Regions from separate parts of the Dyella sp. SG562 genome, predicted to be linked through region 1. Evidence: predicted binding sites of a transcription regulator. Region 1 holds the regulator's gene; the other holds the start of a gene.
The links. The regulator sigma-54, encoded in region 1, starts transcription at its own class of promoters, with help from an activator protein. The targets are predictions, from matches to a motif close to TGGCACGNGCNTTGC.
Positions count from the first base shown of each region.

Region 2: the regulator sigma-54 is predicted to act here: its motif matches at 1,618-1,632, upstream of FHW84_RS15735 (PilZ domain-containing protein).

Region 1 is NZ_JAAOYS010000007.1:132,783-136,115, reverse strand. Features, by position in the region: gene lptA (lipopolysaccharide transport periplasmic protein LptA) at 1-76, shown strand, start outside; gene lptB (LPS export ABC transporter ATP-binding protein) at 80-799, shown strand; gene FHW84_RS14245 (RNA polymerase factor sigma-54) at 949-2,409, shown strand; gene raiA (ribosome-associated translation inhibitor RaiA) at 2,555-2,881, shown strand; gene hprK (HPr(Ser) kinase/phosphatase) at 3,036-3,333, shown strand, end outside.
Region 2 is NZ_JAAOYS010000008.1:168,923-172,255, forward strand. Features, by position in the region: gene FHW84_RS15730 (ScpA family protein) at 40-942, opposite strand; gene FHW84_RS15735 (PilZ domain-containing protein) at 1,770-2,138, shown strand; gene FHW84_RS15740 (AMP-binding protein) at 2,255-3,333, opposite strand, start outside.

The DNA of each region.
Region 1 (3,333 bases):
CGCCAAGCCGGCCGCGCCGGCACCGGCCAGTTCGGCCCCCAAGCCGGCCACGGCGGCTTCGGCCGCGGGTAAGTAATCGATGCTGTCCGCCGAAGGCCTGCAGAAACGCTTCCGCGCGCGCCAGGTGGTGCGCGACTTCGCTTTTTCCATCCGCGAAGGCGAGGTGGTGGGCCTGCTCGGTCCCAACGGCGCCGGCAAGACCACCTGCTTCTACATGGTGGTGGGCCTGATCGAGGCCGACGCCGGCACCATCAAGCTCGACAAGTACGACATCACCGGCCTGCCGATGCATGCGCGCGCCAAGCTGGGCATCGGCTACCTGCCGCAGGAACCGTCGGTGTTCCGCCGCCTCACCGTGGCCGACAACATCATGGCCGTGCTGGAGCTGCGCGAGAACCTCGGCGCCAAGCAGCGCGCCACCGAACTGGAAAGCCTGCTCGACGAGCTGAAGATCGCGCACATCGCCGACCAGCGCGGCATCAGCCTCTCCGGCGGCGAGCGCCGCCGCGTGGAGATCGCCCGCGCGCTGGCCGCCGAGCCGCGCTACATGCTGCTGGACGAACCCTTCGCCGGCGTCGACCCTATTTCGGTGGGCGAGATCCAGCGCATCGTGCGGCACTTGAAGGAGCGCGGCATCGGCGTGCTGATCACCGATCACAACGTACGTGAGACGCTGGGCATCTGCGACCGCGCCTACATCCTCAACGACGGCGAAGTGCTGTCGCGCGGCACGCCGGCGCACATCCTGGCCGACGAGAAAGTACGCGAGGTCTATCTGGGCCGCGAATTCAGGCTATAAGGCTTTCCTGATGGCCGCGGTGCGCGCGCCGTCACATTCAGCCATTCGGCCTACGCGAGGATCGGCGGGAACCTATGGCCGCTCCTCCCCCTAGGGGTTAGGATGACCCGAAGCTCATCCAAGCCTTTGGGCTCATTCAAAACAGTGGCATGAAACCCGGACTGCAGTTTCGCCTCAATCAACAGCTCACCCTGACGCCGCAATTGCAGCAGGCGATCCGCCTTCTGCAGCTGTCGCAGCTGGAGCTGGAGGCCGAGCTGCGCCAGATCGCCGAGAGCAACCCGCTGCTGGAGTTCTCCGAGGACGCCGCCAACGAGGGCGACAGCGAAGGCGATGGCGAGGCCGCCACCTTCGACGCTCCCACCGAGGCCGCCACCTCCGCCAACGACGGCGACAGCGGCGACGAGCCGGCCGACTGGAGCGAATCCGGCGGCAACGCCGAAGAACCCATCGACTTCTCCTCCGCCGGCGGCAGCCGCAGCAGCGGCGGCGACGAGGACCACTTCGAACCGCAGAACGCCGCGCCGGAGACCCTGCAGGAACACCTGCTGTGGCAGCTCAACCTCACCCACATGAGCCTGCGCGAGCGCACCATCGCCGCGATCATCATCGATGCGCTCAATGCGGACGGTTATCTGGGCGAGACGCTGGAATCGGTCACCGCCGCGGTGCCGGCCGACCTCAAGGCCACCGTCGAGGAAGTCGACGCCGTGCGCCGCCAGGTGCAGCGCTTCGATCCTACCGGCGTGGCCAGCCTGGACCTGCGCGACTGCCTGCGCGTGCAGCTGGAGCAGTTCGATCCGGACCTGCCTCAGCGCGAGCTGGCGCTGCGCATCGTCGACAGCGAGCTTGAGCTGCTGGCGCGCAACGACATCGCCCGCCTGTCGCGCCGACTGCGCGCCAGCGACGAGGAAACCCACGCCGCGGCCATGCTGATCCGCAGCCTGGACCCGCGCCCTGGCGCCGCGCTCGACGTCACCCCGGTGGAATACGTCGCGCCCGACGTCTACGCGCGCAAGGACAGCGGCCGCTGGCGCGTCAGCCTCAATCCCGACTGCCAGCCGCGGCTGGGCCTGAACCAGCATTACTGCAACCTCATCGCGCAGGCCCGCGGCGAAGACGCCAGCTGGATGCGCGGCCAGCTGCAGGAGGCCCGCTGGCTGATCAAGAGCCTGGAATCGCGCGCCGAGACCCTGCTCAAGGTGGCCGAGGCCATCGTGCGCCGGCAGAGCGCCTTCCTCGACTACGGCCCCGAGGCCATGCATCCGCTGGTGCTGCGCGAGGTGGCCGAGGAAGTGGGCATGCACGAGTCCACCATTTCCCGCGTCACCACCCGCAAGTACATCCATACGCCGCGGGGCACCTTCGAACTGAAGCACTTCTTTTCCAGCGGCGTGTCCACGGAAGACGGCGGCAGTGCATCCGCCACCGCCATCCAGGCCATGCTGCGCAAGCTGATCGACGCGGAAGACCCGCGCAAACCCCTGTCCGACCAGGCCATCGCCGAGGAACTGCACCGCAAGGGCATCCAGGTGGCGCGCCGTACGGTCGCCAAATATCGGGAGGCCATGCGAATTCCCAGCTCCAGCGAGCGCCAGCGGGCAGGTTGACCAGCGCGCAAGTGCGCCTGGACGGGAACTTGGCGGGATGGAAAGCGTCCCCATACCAAGAGATGACTGTGATGTGTCGGCGACCATCCGGCACCGGCGCATCGACCCACGCCGCGTCATGCGGCAGTACCAGAGGAGGCGCACCATGCAAGTCCAGCTCAGCGGCCAGAAGATCGAGATCACCCAGGCCCTTCGCGAACGCGTGAACGGCCACTGTGAGCGACTTACCCGCCTCGAAAGCAGACTCCTCGAATTGAGCGTCGTCCTCTCCGTCGACAAGCTGCAGCAACGCTGCGAAGGCACGCTCAAAGTCCCCGGCGCCGCACCGCTCCACGCGGAAGCCACCGAATCGGACATGTACGTCTCCATCGACAACATGTTCGACAAGCTGGTGGCGCAGCTGCGCAAGCACCGCGACAAGGTGTGCGACAAGCACCAGCGCGAAGTGCGCGAGGAACGCCAGTACGGCTGAACCTCGCCGGCCCGCCCCGCCCGCCGGGGCGGGCCGCTCCCAAGCCCGGCCCCAGCCCGTGCCGTCTTGCGGCGCACCAAACCGTCCGAACTGGCACAATGTGCGCCATCGCCGCCGGCCCCTGCCGGGCATCACGCGGTGCAAAGGATTCGGTTTGGACCGGCTTACCGCCCGACAACTCTACGATGGCGTGCACGAGCGCATGGCCCTGCGCTGGGTGGCGGGCATGCGCGGCGAATCGCGGGTGCTCGAGCGCGGCGTGACCGCATCGCGGCGTCCTTCGCTGATCGGCTATCTCAACGTCATCTATCCGAACAAGATCCAGATCATCGGCACCGAGGAGCTGAATTTCCTCGACGCCCTGGATTCGCGCCAGCGCTGGGAAGCGATCAACAAGATCGCCGCCTACCAGCCGGTGGCGATGATCGTCACCAAGGACCAGGCCATTCCCC
Region 2 (3,333 bases), on a different contig from region 1:
TGAGGATGCTCGGTTGAGAGTGCCTGGATGGGTTCGGGGTCAGTCGGCGGCGGACGCCTGCGCGGGCGTGTCGTCTTCGACGGATTCCTCGGCCTGGGTGACCTTCGCCTTCACATAGATCGGAGCCAGCGGCTCTTCCTGCACGATTTCCACCAGCATTTCCTTGGCCAGTTCCAGCATGGCCAGGAAGGTGACCACCACGCCGAGCCGCCCTTCGCTGGGGTCGAACAGTGTCTCGAAGCGGTGAAAGCTGGCGTCGCCGAGCTTGCCCAGCAGCTCGCCCATGCGCTGGCGCACGCTCAGCGCCTCGCGCCGGATGGCGTGATGCCCGAACAGCTCGGCGCGATGCAGCACGTCCTTCAGCGCCAGCAGCAGTTCCTTCAGGTCCAGCGGCGGCGGCAGCTTGATCACGGTGCGCTCGCCGCTGTCGGCGTGCACCACCACCGTGTCGCGCTCGACGCGGGGCAGGGCGTCGATGTCCTCCGCCGCGCGCTTGAAGCGCTCGTATTCCTGCAGCCGGCGCACCAGCTCGGCGCGCGGATCTTCCTCGACGCCTTCTTCCACCGGCGGCCGCGGCAGCAGCAGCCGCGACTTGATCTCGGCCAGGATCGCGGCCATCAGCAGGTATTCGGCGGCCAGCTCCAGCCGCATGTCCCGCATCATGTCGATGTATTCCAGATACTGCCGGGTGATCTCGGCGATCGGGATGTCCAGGATGTCCAGGTTCTGCCGGCGGATCAGGTACAGCAGCAGGTCCAGCGGGCCTTCGAACGCCTCCAGGATGACTTCCAGCGCATCCGGCGGGATGTACAGGTCCTGCGGCATCTGCAGCACGGGTTCGCCGCGCACGATGGCCAGCGGCATTTCCTGCTGTTGCGGTACCGACGCGAAAGCGTCCTGCGGTGCTGCCACCGGCTGAGGCTCGACTGGCTCAGTGCTCATCAATGCATGTCGTTGGGCCGCCCATGACGGCTTGCAGTGCGTTCAACACGTTCGGAACCGTTCGATTCCACCGGCATTCGCTGAGGCTGTCCCCCGCTCTCGGGCGGCGGCCATCCGGCGGTCACCCGTGAAACTCCTTGAGGCTCGATCACCACGGGCGCTCTGGCGTCCGTCACGGCCTTGCATGATGAAACCGCGCCTGCGGCGGCATCGGTCAGGCTGGCCGTGAACAATTCCTGCAACCGGACCGGGAGGCAATCCACGGCGAACGGCAAGCCGGGCCGCGCGTTGAACTGCGCCACGGCGTGAACAGGAGGTCTGCTGGGTGTCGGGCGGGTGCTCCGGCGGCGTCTGGCTCGAACGGCAGGCGCACCCTGTAACCCACGTGCGATCAAGGTTAACGGCTGCATGCGGCCAAGTCCAGTATGCGTACGGCCTACCAAGCGTGCGGGTGCATCGGCAGAATGCCGCGGATGCGTGGTTTGGAAGGGCTCGATCGTCCACGTCGCAAGGGCAGCATGTGACCCGCCGCGTCTGGCCTGGGCGTCGGCGCCGATGCAATGGAAACGCTCGATGGAAGCGACACAGCTTCAAGGCGCCCGCAAAACGGCGGGAAATGGCCGAATCCCGCGTGCCGGTGGGTTCCGGGCGCGTCGCCGGCAGAATATTACGACGTGGCACGGCGCTTGCTTTACGCCACGGTAAGGGCAGTTTGATCGGCGCGGGGATAGGCCGCATGCGCGGCGGGGGTCCATTTCACGGGCACTAGTGCCTGCCGCGAATAAGTTGGATGACGCTGCACGGCAGCGGGGATGGGAGGGAAAGGCATGACCAAAGCCGGCGGCAAGCACCATAACGATGGTCCGGAGCAGCTGCGCCCCGCGCGGATGCGCATCGAGACGACCGTACTGATGAGCCGCGGCAGCCAGTCACAGCCGACGGAACTGGTAGACATCTCGGCCACCGGCGCGCTGCTGCGCCGCCCGCTGGGATGGCAGGGCGAAGTAGGGCAGAGCTGGATGCTGGACATGATTTTCGGCCACGACCTGCACATCCACCTGGAGGCCCAGGTGAAGCGCATCTCGGACCGGCACATCGGTTTCGCGTACACGCGCATACCGGAGGACAAGCAGGTTCCGCTATGGAATCTGCTGGGCGGCTACGCCGACATCCTGGAGACGTGGCACGACGATTGATTCGTCGCGGCAGCCGCTGGTGGAATCCCGCGCGGATCGGCGCGGGCGAGGCAGCCTGGAGCCTGTCCGAACTCCCTGGGGAGGACAGGCTCCTCGCTGGTTCATGAGTTGATCCATCAGGCCGCCGAGGCGGCTGGCTTCTTCTCGTCGCGCAGTTCGCGGCGGAGGATCTTGCCCACATTGCTCTTGGGCAGCGCATCGCGGAATTCGATCAGCTTGGGCCGCTTGTAGCCGGTGAGGTTGGCGCGGCAGAACTCCTTCAGCGCTTCCACCGTCAGGTTCGGGTCCTTGCGCACCACGAACAGCTTCACCACTTCGCCGGAATGCTCGTCCGGCACGCCCACCGCGGCCACTTCGGCCACGCCGGGGTGGGTCATGACGATGTCCTCGACCTCGTTCGGATACACGTTGAAGCCGGACACCAGGATCATGTCCTTCTTGCGATCGACGATATAGACGTAGCCATTCTCGTCCATGCGCGCGATGTCGCCTGTGTGCAGCCAGCCGTCGGCGCCCAGCACCTTGGCGGTCTCGTCCGGGCGCTGCCAGTAGCCCTGCATCACCTGCGGGCCCTTCACCATCAGCTCGCCCACTTCGCCGAACGGCAGCGGCTGGCCTTCCTCGGACCAGATCGCCACGTCGGTGGAAGGAATCGGCAGGCCGATCGAGGCGTTGTAGTCCTTCAGGTCCAGCGGATTGATGCAGGCCGCGGGCGAGGTCTCGGTCAGGCCGTAGGCTTCGGCCAGGGTCACGCCGGTGACTTTCTTCCAGCGCTCGGCCACGGCGCGCTGCACGGCCATGCCGCCGCCCAGGCTCAGGTGCAGGCGCGAGAAATCGACCTGGTCGAAGCCCGGCGTGTTGAGCAGGCCGTTGAACAGCGTGTTGACGCCGGTGAGCGCGGTGAAGCGCGACTTCTTCAGTTCCTTGACGAAGGCCGGCATGTCGCGCGGATTGGTGATCAGCCAGTTCAGGCCGCCCAGGCGCGTGAACACCAGGCCGTTCGCCGTGAGCGAAAAGATGTGATACAGCGGCAGGGCGGTGATGATGACCTCTTCGCCCTCCTTGGCGTTGGTGCCAATCCAGGCACCCGCCTGCAGCATGTTCGCCACCATGTTGCCGTGCGACAGCATGGCGCCCTTGGCCACGCCGGTGGTGCCGCCGGTGTACTGCAGGAAGGCGAGGTCGTCGTGGGTGA